Diaphorobacter ruginosibacter: one gene and its partners. The protein of the gene in region 2 binds, or shares a complex with, the protein of the main gene of each other region. Links are inferred from orthologs where the notes say so. Each region holds a gene or a part of one and is shown on either strand. Other genes may lie near its edges. The genes, in order: H9K76_RS14245, accD and accB.

The links.
Region 1: the proteins of accD (region 2) and H9K76_RS14245 are in contact, whole or in part, in a solved structure (PDB 8UXZ), measured with the Escherichia coli proteins. The link is inferred for Diaphorobacter ruginosibacter from one-to-one orthologs.
Region 3: the proteins of accD (region 2) and accB are in contact, whole or in part, in a solved structure (PDB 8UXZ), measured with the Escherichia coli proteins. The link is inferred for Diaphorobacter ruginosibacter from one-to-one orthologs.

The regions. Positions count from the first base shown.
Region 1 is NZ_CP060714.1:3,135,493-3,140,156, forward strand. Bases 1,193-4,128 are described here. They hold H9K76_RS14245 (acetyl-CoA carboxylase carboxyltransferase subunit alpha), read right to left. Parts: upstream 3,182-4,128; coding sequence 2,204-3,181; downstream 1,193-2,203. Other genes in these bases: tilS (tRNA lysidine(34) synthetase TilS), read right to left, coding at 1,193-2,082; H9K76_RS14250 (DNA-3-methyladenine glycosylase family protein), read right to left, coding at 3,317-3,973; cysS (cysteine--tRNA ligase), read right to left, coding at 4,048-4,128. Also shown: H9K76_RS14235 (aspartate kinase), read right to left, coding at 1-1,026; more of tilS, read right to left, coding at 1,135-1,192; more of cysS, read right to left, coding at 4,129-4,664. UniProt on the Escherichia coli protein: Component of the acetyl coenzyme A carboxylase (ACC) complex. First, biotin carboxylase catalyzes the carboxylation of biotin on its carrier protein (BCCP) and then the CO(2) group is transferred by the carboxyltransferase to acetyl-CoA to form malonyl-CoA.
Region 2 is NZ_CP060714.1:3,807,343-3,811,940, reverse strand. What follows is about bases 1,107-3,976. They hold accD (acetyl-CoA carboxylase, carboxyltransferase subunit beta), read right to left. Parts: upstream 3,043-3,976; coding sequence 2,170-3,042; downstream 1,107-2,169. Other genes in these bases: trpB (tryptophan synthase subunit beta), read right to left, coding at 3,912-3,976; trpA (tryptophan synthase subunit alpha), read right to left, coding at 3,106-3,915; H9K76_RS17325 (glutathione S-transferase family protein), read left to right, coding at 1,388-2,041; H9K76_RS17330 (YggT family protein), read left to right, coding at 1,107-1,302. Also shown: H9K76_RS17335 (LON peptidase substrate-binding domain-containing protein), read right to left, coding at 21-653; more of H9K76_RS17330, read left to right, coding at 739-1,106; more of trpB, read right to left, coding at 3,977-4,598.
Region 3 is NZ_CP060714.1:4,310,536-4,315,171, forward strand. Bases 1,407-4,314 are described here. They hold accB (acetyl-CoA carboxylase biotin carboxyl carrier protein), read right to left. Parts: upstream 3,139-4,314; coding sequence 2,674-3,138; downstream 1,407-2,673. Other genes in these bases: accC (acetyl-CoA carboxylase biotin carboxylase subunit), read right to left, coding at 1,407-2,663; H9K76_RS19560 (TlpA disulfide reductase family protein), read right to left, coding at 3,250-3,834; H9K76_RS19565 (hypothetical protein), read right to left, coding at 3,893-4,314. In the rest of the region: prmA (50S ribosomal protein L11 methyltransferase), read right to left, coding at 308-1,198; more of accC, read right to left, coding at 1,314-1,406; more of H9K76_RS19565, read right to left, coding at 4,315-4,489. UniProt on the Escherichia coli protein: This protein is a component of the acetyl coenzyme A carboxylase complex; first, biotin carboxylase catalyzes the carboxylation of the carrier protein and then the transcarboxylase transfers the carboxyl group to form malonyl-CoA.

The DNA of each region.
Region 1 (4,664 bases), 670 kb from region 2 along the record:
CTTGGGCAGCACTTTTTCCTTCAGCAGGTCGATGGTGCGCTGGTAGTCGTTGCGGTTCACGGTGAAGCTGAAGTCGGTCTTGCCGTCCTTGCTCACGTTCTGGATGATCACGTCCACATCGATGTTGGCGTCAGCCACTTCGCCCAGGATCTGGTAGGCGATGCCGGGGGTGTCTGGCACGCCCAGGACGGAAATCTTGGCTTCGTCGCGGGTGAAAGCGATGCCGGAGACAACGGCTTTTTCCATTTTTTCGTCTTCCTCAAAAGTAATCAGCGTGCCGGAGACGGCTTCTTCATTGATGTCGATGTCCACGGGCGTGAAGCTGGAGAGCACGCGCAGCGGCACCTTGTACTTGCCGGCGAATTCGACGGAGCGGATCTGCAGCACCTTGCTGCCCAGACTCGCCATTTCAAGCATTTCCTCGAAGCTGAGCGTCGCGAGGCGGCGAGCCTCGGGCACCACGCGCGGGTCGGTGGTGTACACGCCATCCACGTCGGTGTAGATCAGGCATTCGGAGGCTTTCATGGCGGCAGCGATCGCCACGGCGGAGGTGTCCGAGCCGCCCCGGCCGAGCGTGGTGATATGGCCTTCGGGGTCGATACCCTGGAAGCCGGTCACGATCACCACCTTGCCTGCGTCCAGTTCGGCACGCACGCGCTTGTCGTCAATGGACTCGATGCGAGCCTTCGTGAACGAGCTGTCGGTGCGCACAGGCACTTGCCAGCCGGTGAAGCTCACAGACTCGAGGCCTTCGGCCTGCATTGCAATGGCCAGCAGCGCGGACGAAGCCTGCTCGCCAGTGGCGGCCAGCATGTCCAGCTCACGATGATAGGCCGTGGCGGCGCGCGAGGGAGCCAGCTCTTTGGCCAGGCCCAGCAGGCGGTTGGTTTCACCACTCATGGCGCTGGGCACCACCACCATCTGGTGGCCGGCCCGCGCCCACTTGGCCACGCGCTTTGCGACATTGCGGATGCGCTCTGTCGAGCCCATCGAGGTGCCGCCGTATTTATGAACGATCAGTGCCATGGAATTTTCGGGGCGACGAAACTTTTTTCAATCACGGCGCAAACGGACTGAGGGCTGTTTTGGCTTGGCGCGCCGACGTTTCGTACAAAAAGTTGAATCCAAAACCTGCTAATTGTACCAATCGAGGACGCCGTCTTTTCTCTGTATGTAACCACGCCCCGTCTTGAGGTGGATCCTGTGGCCGCGCGTGGTGCACGCCGCGAGCTGGTCAAGCAGTTCACCGAGCTGCGCGGAGCTCGGCGTGGTGGCATGTACATGCTTGAGCCAATGCCGCAGGACATTGGCCTGGCGCGCGCGGCTCAGGGCCTGCAAGGCCTTGATGGACGGGGGATGGCCCACGCGCTCCAGATCGATCTGGGCAAGCTCGTCGAGCAGTTGCGCCGCCTGCGCTGCGTTGTCCGCGCTGCGGCCGAAGGTCTCGCGAAACTGGGGAAACGTCTGCTCAAGCGCCGGCAATACATGCTTGCGGATGCGATTGCGCGTATAGCGCTCGTCCGCGTTGGTCGGGTCCTCCACATATGCAATGCCCTGCCGGTCGAGCCAGCTGCGGATTTCCACGGCGCTCGTGCCGAGCAGCGGGCGATACCACTGCACGCCTTGCGCACCGGCGCGCAGCCATTGCGCAGGCATGGCCGCCAGCCCGGCCACGCCCGCACCACGCGACAGCGCGAGCAGGATGGTTTCGACCTGATCGTCGGCGTGTTGCGCGAGGGCGATGCCGCGGATCTCCGGCGCGTCCAGCAACAGCGCCTCGAATGCGCCATAGCGCGCCTGCCGGGCCGCATCCTCCGGGCTCTGGCCTGCGGCGTTCCTGGCATCCACATGGCTGACATGCAGCGGGACGCCGAGCGTGTCGCACAGCGTCCGGCAATGCGCCTCGAAGGTATCGGCCGCCGCCTGCAGGCCATGATGGACATGGAATGCTTGTACCCGGCCCGGCCAGCGGCGCGCGCAGGCCACGAGCAAGGCGCTCGAATCGGCACCTCCACTCAGTCCCACGGCCAGGGGCAGCGCGGGCTTGAAGGACTGCAGGGCGGACTCGAAGGACAGGGCCATGGGATTGTCGTGTCGGGAAATATCGGCTCAAAGCGGGGTGCTCTAGCCGGGAGCTTCAGAAACACCAACGGCCCCGAAGGGCCGATGCAGCATCAAGCGCGATGACCGGATTACCGTCCGGTCAGGCGTTTTCCGCCTTGGTATCGTTGAACCTGCCGTAGCTCTGCACGCGCTCGTAGCGGCGATCCAGCAGTTCCTTGGGCTTGAGGTCGGCCAACTGGCGATAGGCATCACCCAGCGCACGCTTCAGGAACGAAGCCATCTGCTTGTGGTCGCGGTGCGCACCGCCCACGGGTTCGTTGACGATCTTGTCGATCAGGCCCAGTGCCTTCAGTCGGTGGGCGGTGATGCCCATCGCGTCCGCGGCTTCCTGCGCCTTGTCGCTGGTCTTCCAGAGAATGGATGCACAGCCTTCCGGGCTGATCACGGAGTAGACCGAGTACTGCAGCATGATGACCTGGTCGGCCACCGAGATCGCCAGCGCGCCGCCCGAACCGCCCTCGCCGATCACCGTGGTGATGATGGGCACTTCCAGCTGCGCCATCTCGAAGATGTTGCGGCCGATGGCCTCGGACTGGCCGCGCTCCTCGGCGTCGATGCCCGGATAGGCACCGGGAGTGTCGACGAAGGTGAACACCGGCAGCTTGAACTTCTCTGCGGTCTTCATCAGGCGCAGGGCCTTGCGGTAGCCTTCGGGACGGCTCATGCCGAAGTTGCGCGCGGCGCGCTCCTTGGTGTCGCGGCCCTTCTGCTGGCCGATCACCATGCAGGCATGGCCATTGAAGCGTGCAAGACCACCGACGATCGACAGGTCATCGGCGAAGTGGCGATCACCATGCATTTCCACGAAATCGGTAAAGATCTCGCGGACATAGTCCATGGTGTAGGGGCGCTCGGGGTGGCGTGCGATCTTGGTGATCTGCCACGGCGTCAGGTCGCTGTAGATGTCCTTGGTGAGCTGGTGGCTCTTCTTGCTGAGCTGATCGATCTCCTCGGAGATGTCCACCGCGCTTTCGTTCTGGACGTAGCGCAGTTCGTCGATCTTGGACTCCAGCTCCGCGATAGGTTGCTCGAAATCCAGAAATGTTTTTTTAGCCAACGTAATTCTCCTTGGGCACTGTAGACCCAAACTGCTCCGGGTGCTTGCTGTTCCTGTTCCGCTGAAGGGCGGGGATTCAGACCTCTTGAGGCACTCTGCGCATTGACATTGATAAGCGCAGATCAATAGCCAGCATCAAACTGGCATCGGAGCAAGCGATCTCCAAATATACCAACTTGCGACACTGCACCAGGGCTTCCATGCTTCGGCCACCTCACGGGCATCGCTTCGGCTGACCGGCTCACCCGAGAAATACTGGTTGCTGATACCTTGCAGCAGAGTGGGGTCATCAAGCGGAAGCACGTTGGGACGACCCAGGTGGAACAGCAGGAACATGTCCGCGGTCCAGCGGCTGATGCCACGGATGGCGATCAGTTCGGCGATGATCGCCTCGTCGGACATGCCGTCCCACTCCTTCACATGCAGCCGGCCGCTGTCGAAGTGCAGCGCGAGATCGACGATGTACTCCACCTTGCGGGCCGACAGGCCCGAGGCGCGCATGTCGTCCACCTTCAGCAGCAGCACGTTGCTGGGCGTCATCTCGGCATGGAGCAGCGCAAACTTCTCCCAGACACGCTGAGCGGAAGCAACCGAGACCTGCTGACCCACGATGCTGCGTGCCAGCGTGGTGAAAGCATCGCCGCGCAGCGTGAGCGAGACGTCGCCCAACTGGGGAATCAGGCGCCGCATCACGCGGTCCTTCTTCATCAGGTGCTTGCAGGCTTCCTGCCAGTAACTGGGCGGCTTGAGGCTGGCGGTACTGTCATCCGGCGTCTTCTTGGTAGTGACCATTGATCAATGCACTCCCACCGAGGCCGTTGCGGGCACCTCTGCCGGCCCGCTGCCGACAGGAAAACTGCTGCTCTTCACTGCGCCGCCTCCCAGGTCGTGCCCGCGGCGGAGTCCTTCAGCACAACGCCCTGCTCCAGCAGTTCCTTGCGGATGCGATCGGCCTCTGCCCAATTCTTGGCCGCCTTGGCCGCGGCGCGCGCCGCGATCTGGGCCTCGATGGCTGCGGAGTCCAGTGCGGTCGACGCACCGGACTGCAGGAAGCCCTGCGGGTCGGCCTGCAACAGCCCGATCACGCCACCCAGCGCCTTGAGCAGGCCCGCCGCCTCGGAGGACTTGCCACGGTTGACCTCACCCGCCAGGTCGAACAGCACGGCCACCGCCTCGGGCGTGCCGAAGTCCTCGTCCATGGCGGCCTTGAAGCGCGCAGCATAGGGATTCGTCCAGTCGATCGATGCAACCTCTGCCGCCGGTACCAGGCTCAGCGCCGTGTAGAGGCGCTTGAGCGCATTGCGCGCATCGTCCAGGTGCACGTCGCTGTAGTTCAGCGGACTGCGGTAGTGCGCGCGCACCACGAAGAAGCGCACGGTCTCGGCGTCGTATTCCTTGAGCACATCGCGGATCGTGAAGAAATTGCCCAGCGACTTGGACATCTTCTCGTTGTCCACGTTGATGAAGCCGTTGTGCATCCAGG
Region 2 (4,598 bases):
GGCCGGGCCGGGAAGGGCGTCTACCGCGAGATGCCGGTCTTCTCGAGCACGTCGCTGACCAGTTCAAGCCGGGCCAGCGGATTGTCCAGCGACATCAGACGCTGCTTGAGCTCGAGCGGCAACGGCAGCAGTTCGCACCAGCGGTTGGAGACCCAGGCGCAGTCGTTCAGTTGTTCCGCATCGGGCGTGATGCCCACGGTCTCCGGGGCGCGCTCACGAAGCGAGTGCAGGGCCGTGGCCAGCAGGTCGGCGCAGTACTGCAGTTCCTGTGGAATGGCCACGGACTGGTCGGCCGGGATGATGCGCACGTCGGCGACCCACAGGCCGTGACCGAGCAGGCGCTGCTCCACGATCTGGAAACGGTCGCCTCCCTTGCAGCGCACGGCCAGCAACCCCGCCTGCGGCGATTGCAGCTCTTCGATGGTGGCCAGCGTTCCGGTGGCGTAGAGCTGCTCCTCGGGCGCCCCTGCCTTGCGGACTTCGGAACCGCTGGACAACGCGACCACGCCGAAGGGCGCGCCGGCGTGGTGGCACTTGCGCACCATGTCGAGATAGCGCACCTCAAACACGCGCAGCGCAAGCTCGCCGCCGGGAAAGAGCACGGTATTCAGCGGAAACAAAGGCAGGGAAGACAGGGTGAGTTGTTGGGACATGGGAGGTGGATCGCGGTATGCCTCGCTATCATCCCACGTAGTGCAGGCGATGTCGGCCTGTGGACATACTTTTAGTTGCAAAGTCATGCTTTTTCAAATCATCTCCCTGTTGCTGGACATCGGCTGCGGCCTGGTCACGGGCGCGTGCCTGCTGCGCCTGTACATGCAGATGCAGCGTATTCCGTTTTCCAACCCCGTGGGGCAACTGGTGTTCGTGCTGAGCAACTGGCTGGTGATGCCGCTGCGCAAGGTGCTTCCCTCCTCGGGGCGCGTCGACCTGTCGTGCCTGATGGGGGCGTTCCTCGCGCAACTGGTGCAGTTCGTGGTCCTCGCGCTGCTGGTATCGCAGGGCTTCTCCAATGTCGTCGTGATCCTGCTGCTGGCCGTCTTCGGCGTGCTGCGCGTGGCGGTGACGGGCATGATGGGGCTGGTGATCGCCCATGCGGTGCTCTCGTGGGTGCAGACACGCTCTCCCATCAGCGGCGTGATCGACAGGCTGTGCGAGCCGCTGCTGCGGCCGATCCGCCGCTATGTGCCGCTGATGGGGGGCATCGATTTCTCGTCGCTCGTGGCGCTGATTCTCCTGCAGGTCGTGATGATCGTCCTCGGGCACCTGCAGATGAGCCTGATGGGCATTGCCGCTGCGTAAGTATGTCCGACGGATCATCAGGCAGCCGGTCGAAGCGCCACAAGGTGCAAGACAATCCGTGAAACAGCAATCGACGTTCATCCCCATGGCCACCAAGAAACTGTTCTATTACCCTGGCAACGCCAGCATGGCTCCCCACATGGTCCTGGAGGAAATCGGGCAGCCTTTCGAACTGGTGCTCGTCGATCGCAAGCTGAATGCGCACAAGTCGGCAGACTATCTGCGACTGAACCCGAACGGATTGATTCCGGTATTGCTTGACGGTGACATGGTGCTGTACGAGACGGCAGCCATTTGCCTCCATCTGGCCGACACGCATCCCGAAAGCAGCATGGCGCCCTCTTTGGCGACGCCCGAACGGGCCGAACTGTACAAGTGGCTCATGTGGCTCACGAACACGCTGCAAGCGGCATTGATTGTGTATTTCTATCCCGAGCGTTCGGTGGATGCCGGCAACGTGGTCGGCGCCAGCCAGGTGAAGGCGCATGCGGAGTCGAATGTGGGCCTCATGCTGGATCAGCTGGAGTCGCGGCTTCAAGCGAGCGGCGGCCCCTGGCTGCTCGGGGCGCAGTACACGATCCTGGATCCCTATGTGTTCATGCTCTGCCGATGGACCAGGGGCTTCGCGAGGCCGGCGCGCACCAGGCCGTTGCTGGGTTCGTATTTGCAGCGGATGCTGGAGCGACCGGCGATCCGGCGTGCGATCCAGACGGAGGGGCTTGCCGAGCCGTGGGTGTAGGGGGAGGCACTCCGTACCACCCAGCCCAGCCATCATCTCCAGCTCCCCTGCGAGAATGAAAAAACGCCGTCTCCCGTGATCGGGGGACGGCGTCTTGCAGGAGAAACTGCTGCGGAATGCGCGGCAGGTCAGGCCACGGCATCCACCGGCAGGCGCTGCAGCATCGCCAGCGACTGGGCGATGGTCTGGCGCAGCTCGCGGCGGTCGCAGATGAAGTCGACGGCACCCTTGGTCTGCAGGAACTCGGCACGCTGGAAGCCTTCGGGCAGCTTCACACGCACTGTGGATTCGATCACGCGCGGGCCGGCGAAGCCGATCAGGGCCTTGGGCTCGGCAATCACGATGTCGCCGACGAATGCGAAGCCGGCGGAGACACCGCCCATGGTCGGGTCGGTCAGCACACTGATATAGGGCAGGCCCTTCTTCGCCAGGCGCGTGAGCGCCGCATTGGTCTTGGCCATCTGCATAAGCGAGAGCAGGCCTTCCTGCATGCGCGCACCACCGGTGGCGGTGAAGCAGATGAACGGCACCTTCTGCTCGATGGCGGTTTCCACGCCGCGCACGAAGCGCTCGCCGACCACGGAGCCCATGGAGCCGCCCATGAACTCGAACTCAAAGCAGGCAGCGACCACGTTCACGCTCTTGACCGCACCGCCCATGACGACCAGCGCGTCGGTTTCGCCAGTGTGCTCCAGCGCTTCCTTCAGGCGCTCGGGGTACTTGCGGCTGTCCTTGAACTTGAGCGGGTCGACCGGCAGGACTTCCTGGCCGATCTCGTAGCGGCCTTCCTGGTCCAGGAAGGCATCCAGGCGCGCGCGCGCGCCGATGCGGTGGTGGTGGCCGCAGGTGGGGCAGACCATCTGGTTGTGTTCCAGGTCGGCCTTGTACAGCACGGATTCGCAGCTGGGGCACTTGATCCACAGGCCCTCGGGCATCTGGCGACGCTCCGCGGGGTCTGTCTGTTGAATCTTCGATGGCAGCAGTTTTTCGAGCCAGGACATAGGTTTCCTTTGCAATTCTTCGGCGTTTTCACTTTGTGAAAAAATGAAAACGCAAGGGATGGATTATGCGTCCATTGCCTTGCGCACGCCGCGCAGGAAATCAACGGTCAGGGGAATGACTTTCTCGTGCGGCTGGTCTTCGAGCAGCTGGATGATCTTGCTGCCGATGATGACCGCGTCGGAGAACCTGGACAGGGTCTGCGCGGTTTGCGCGTCGCGGATGCCGAAGCCCACGCCGACCGGGATCTTCACATGCTCGCGGATCCGGGGCAGCATGGCTTCCACGGCGGAGGTGTCGAGGGCGCCCGAGCCGGTCACGCCCTTGAGCGAGACGTAGTAGACGTAGCCGCTGGCGATGCGCGCGACCTGCTGCATGCGCTCGGGCGTGCTGGTGGGGGCGAGCAGGAAGATCAGGTCCATGCCCCTGGCGCGCAGCTTGGCGGCGAACTCCTCGCACTCCTCGGGCGGGTAGTCGACGATCAGCACGCCGTCGACTCCGGCCTCTGCGGCGTCGTTGACGAACGCATCAGCGCCATGGTTCTGGTCGTAGCGTTCCACCGGATTGGCATAGCCCATGAGCACGACGGGCGTGGTCTGGTTCTTCTGGCGGAACTCGCGCACGTAGGCGAGCACCTGCCTGAGGTTCACGCCATTGGCGATCGCACGGTCGCCGGCCTTCTGGATGACCGGGCCGTCGGCCATCGGGTCGGAGAACGGCACGCCCAGCTCGATCACGTCGGCACCGGCCTCCACCATGCCGTGCATGAGCGACGGCGTGATGGCGGCGAACGGATAGCCCGCCGTGATGTAGGGAATGAGTGCCTTGCGGCCTTCGGATTGCAATTTTTCGAATGTGGTGGCGATGCGATTCATGCCGCAGGCCCTCCCTTGACTGTGAGACCGCGCATGCTCGGGCGGTCGTAGTAATCGCCGCCGGTGAGGTCGGCCACGGTGCCGATGTCCTTGTCGCCGCGGCCCGACAGGCACACGAGGATGGACTGGTCCTTGCGCATCTCCCTGGCCAGCTTCATGGCATAGGCGAACGCATGGCTCGACTCCAGTGCCGGGATGATGCCCTCCGCGCGGCACAGGTGGTGGAATGCATCCAGCGCTTCCTGGTCGGTGATGCCGACATACTGAGCGCGCTTGATCTCCTGCAGCCACGCGTGCTCGGGACCGACGCCGGGGTAGTCCAGGCCCGCGCTGATGCTGTGGGTTTCGGTGATCTGGCCGTCCTCGTTCTGCAGGATGAAGGTGCGGTTGCCGTGCAGCACGCCCGAGGAGCCGCGCTGCAGCGAAGCCGAGTGCTTGCCGCTGTCGAGGCCTTCGCCCGCCGCCTCCACGCCGATCAGGCGCGTGTTCTCGAACGGAATGTAGGGGTGGAAGATGCCCATGGCATTGCTGCCGCCGCCGACGCAGGCGACCACGGCATCGGGCTGCTCGGCAGCGATCTGCTGGTCCTTGAGCATCTCTGGCATCTGCGTGAGGCATTCCTTGCCGATGACGCTCTGGAAGTCGCGCACCATCATGGGATAGGGGTGCGGGCCGGCCACGGT
Region 3 (4,636 bases), 500 kb from region 2 along the record:
CCTGAGCCAGCGCAGGTGCAGCAGGGGCCTGCGGCACCGGCAGGGGTTGCGGTGGCTTCACCGCTTCGCCCGCAGGCGAGCGGGGCACGACCAGATGCGCGGAGGCATCGAAGATTTCCTTGCAGCGGCCACAACGCACCCATCCCCCTGAGATTCTCAGTTGGTCGGCGACAACTCTGAAACTTGTCTTGCAGGCTGGGCAGCGCGTTATCTGGCTCATCGGCTTTGCATTGTAGGGGCAGCGTCAGGCAGGCACCATCGGCGCTGCCTGCAAGCAAAGGCAACAGCCACGGCCCCGCGCGACGCGTCAGCGACGCGCCGTCATCAAGATCCAGCCGTCCTCGCGATCGCTGACCCCGAGCTTCAGCCAGGGCGCGTAGGCTTCCTTGAGCTCGTCTTCCTGGCGCTCCAGGATGCCCGCCATCACGAGCGCACCGCCTTCCGCGACATGCGCGCACAACAGGGGTGCGAGCACCTTCAGCGGCGTGGCCAGAATGTTGGCCAGCACCAGGTCGTAGCGGCCCTCGGCCTTGTCGGGCAGTCCGGCCTTGAGCGTGACGTTGTTGGCCGAGGCATTGGCGATGGTGGAGTCGACCGCCGCCTGGTCGATATCGACCGCATCGATGTCTTTCGCGCCGAACTTCGCCGCACCGATCGCGAGGATGCCCGAGCCGCAGCCGTAGTCCAGCACGCGGCCGAGCACGCCTGCCTCTTGTCCGTGCCGTGCGATCCAGCGCAGGCACATCCGCGTGGTGGGATGCGTGCCCGTGCCGAAGGCCAGTCCCGGGTCGAGACGGATGCAGTGCTTCGCGGCGGCTGGTGGCTCATGCCACGACGGCACGATCCAGAAATCCTCGGTGATGTCGACGGGCGCAAACTGCGACTGCGTGATGCGCACCCAGTCCTGGTCCTGCACCTCCGTCAGTGCAACGATGCTGCAGCCTTCGAAGAAGTCCTGCACCTGCAGGATCTGCTGCGCCTCCTCGCCCTGCTCGCGCGTCTGGAACAGCGCCACGACGCGGCTGCGGTTCCAGCCGCCCTTGGGTGCGGGCATGCCGGGCTCGCCGAACAGCGCCTGTTCGGCATCGGTCTGCGCATCCGCGTCTTCGACCGAAACGCTCAGGGCATCCAGTGCCTCGAGCGCTTCGCTCAGATCCTCGACGCGCTCTTCGGGGGACAACAAGGACAGCTCATACATGATGCGGCTCCCAATCTTTCAAGCAAAACATGCCGGCATCCGGGATGGATGCCAGCATGTCGATTTCAACAGAACCCGCGCACCAGGGCGCAGGCCGGCCGGAACAGGAGGTGCATCAGCGCTTGCGCTGAGCGAGCCACTCTTCCAGGTAGTGGATGTTGGTGCCGCCGGCATTGAACTTGGCGTCCACCATCAGGTCGCGATGCAGCGGCACGTTGGTGTTGATGCCCTCGACCACGGTCTCGAGCAGCGCGGTGCGCATGCGCGCGATCGCTTCCTCGCGGGTATCGCCGTGCACGATGAGCTTGCCGATCATCGAGTCGTAGTTCGGCGGCACGAAGTAGTTCGTGTAGACATGCGAATCCACGCGCACGCCGGGGCCGCCCGGTGCATGCCACATCGAGATACGGCCCGGCGACGGGGTGAACTTGTAGGGATCTTCCGCGTTGATGCGGCATTCGATGGCATGGCCGCGAATCTCGATCTGGCGCTGCGTGAACGGCAGCTTCTCGCCGGCGGCGACCATGATCTGCGTCTTCACGATGTCCACGCCGGTGATCCACTCGGTCACCGGATGCTCCACCTGCACGCGGGTGTTCATCTCGATGAAGTAGAACTCGCCGTTCTCGTACAGGAACTCGAACGTGCCCGCGCCGCGGTAGCCGATCTTCTTGCAGGCAGCCACGCAGCGCTCGCCGATCTTCTCGATCAGCTTGCGCGGAATGCCCGGCGCCGGCGCTTCCTCGATCACCTTCTGGTGGCGGCGCTGCATCGAGCAGTCGCGCTCGCCCAGATACACGGCGTTCTTGAACTTGTCGGCGATGACCTGGATTTCAATGTGGCGCGGGTTCTGGAGGAACTTCTCCATGTACACGGCCGGATTGCCGAATGCGGTGCCCGCCTCGGCCTTGGTCATCTGCACGGCGTTGACCAGCGCGGCCTCGGTGTGCACCACACGCATGCCGCGGCCACCGCCGCCGCCTGCGGCCTTGATGATCACGGGATAGCCGACCGAGCGCGCAATGCGGCGGATCGCCACCGGATCATCGGGCAGTTCGCCGTCCGAGCCCGGGACGCAGGGCACGCCCGCGCGGATCATCGCCTGCTTGGCCGACACCTTGTCGCCCATGATGCGGATGGATTCTGGCGTGGGGCCGATGAACTGGAAACCGCTCTTCTCCACACGCTCGGCAAAGTCGGCGTTCTCGGAGAGGAAGCCATAGCCTGGATGGATGGCTTCTGCGTCCGTCACTTCCGCAGCGGAAATGATGGCCGGCATATTCAGGTAGGAAAGCGCGGACGGCGCGGGGCCGATGCAGACCGCTTCCTCTGCGAGCTTGACGTACTTGGCATCGCGATCGGCCTCGGAGTAGACCATCACCGCCTTGACGCCCAGCTCGCGGCACGCGCGCTGAATTCGCAGGGCGATTTCACCGCGGTTGGCAACTAGGATTTTCTTGAACATGCGTGTCGCTTCACTCGATCACGAACAGGGACTGACCGTACTCGACCGCCTGACCGTTCTCGGCCAGCACGCGGGTCACCGTGCCGGACTTGTCGGCCTCGATCTCGTTGAGGATCTTCATCGCCTCGATGATGCACAGCGTGTCGCCTTCCTTGACCTGGGCGCCGATCTCGACGAACGGCTTGGCTCCAGGGCTGGCCGAGCGGTAGAACGTGCCGACCATCGGCGACTTGACGGAATGTCCCGCAGGCGCTGCAGCTGCAGGCGCTGCAGCTTCGGCTGCCGGGGCAGCAGCCGCGACGGCAGGCGCTGCCGCCATGGGCTGGGCCATCATCGGCGCAGCAACCACCTGCTGCACCACGGCACCACCGCCTTTGACAATGCGCACTTTGCCCTCGGCTTCGGTGATCTCGAGTTCAGAGACGTTCGACTCGGACACCAGGTCGATGAGGGTTTTAAGTTTTCGCAAATCCATGGGAGCTCCAACGGCTAGAAACAGAATGGGGCGCAAATTTACCCCAATTTCAGCCTATTGCATCGAACTAAGCGCAAATATCTGCAACTCCAGCAGGGAATGAGGGGCTTCTCAGACCTGCAAAGTCCATTGCAGCATGTCTTGTTCGTTCAATTGTCCCATTTTACGCTGCAAGATGTTCCCATCTTTACCGAACAGAACAGAAAACGGCAGCCCCCCCGCGTCGTTTCCGAGTGCGCGGCCCAGATCCGTTCCCGCCAATCCAGCCAGCGCAATGGGGAAATCAAGTGGCGTACGGTCCAGGAACTTTCGTACGGCTGCCGGTTGATCGATGGCCAATCCCAACACTTGAAAGCCCTTGCCGGCATGTTCGGTAAAGAATCGGTTGAGCAGCGGCAGTTCCTCGACACAGGGCGGGCACCACGTGGCCCAGAAGTTCAGCAGCAGCGGGCGGCCATGGAATTTGCGCATCGTCAGGGTAGCGCCATCCAATGTCTCCATCGACGCATTCCAGAACGATGCGGCCACTCCATCCTCCACGGCATGCGGCTGCAGCCTCCACCACGCCAGGCCGGCTCCCGCAGCGGCGGCGGCCACACCGGCACCCGTCATCAGCCAGCGGCGGCGCGACACGGACGAATCGCCGGCAACGGTGGACGGGGTAGCAGCGGCTTCTGGTTCGGCGGGAGTGGACATGTGAGGGGTCTCGGAAAATTCGGAAAGTGCAGTCGGGGTATCGAGGATGGTTGCGCTCTCAGGCATCGGGCCGCGCCAGCAGCGCACGCACGGCCTCCAGGTCGCCGCGCGGCAGCCTGCCGCGCGCGTCCGGCTTGAGCGCACCACGCAGGTCGTCGAGGTCATAGACCATCAGGTGCACGCCGATGTGCTCTGCGAGCTCCGGCGAGAGACTGCTCACGCTCAGCGCGTCCACCAGCTCCCCGCGAAAGCCCGTCACGGACCGGGGCTCGTATTCCACGTGATGATCGATCAGGCAGATCTCTGCCGATTTGGGGTCATCGCAGAACATCTGTATATATACGTCGGACAGCCGGGTGGCCGTGCCATGCCAGACCGCCCCTGCCAGATAGGGGCGAAAGTCGCGCATGCGCTCCATCCAGACCAGGGCCAGCTGGCGCAATGCGCGCAGTTCGGTGGGCTGGGTGTCCGCGCAGAACAGGCCGATGTACTCACGCACGGCATCTTCCACCAGATCGTTGTCCGGCAGCTGCGTGCGGTGCGGCAGTCCCAGTTGCTTGACCGCACGGCGCTTGGCAGGCCCCCACTCCAGGCCCTCTTCGACCACAAGGCGTGCGGCGGCATTCGCAATTTCGGTGGCAAGAGCGTCATTCATGGCGGCAATCCTGTTCTCGGCATGGGTTCGCCCCGCCTCTTCCAATGGCCTGGCGGCACAGGGCGGGAGAACGGCAGACCAGCAGACATTGTCGCTCCAATGCCAATACCTGAAAGTTTGCGTGACATCCTGCAACCGCCCACCTCG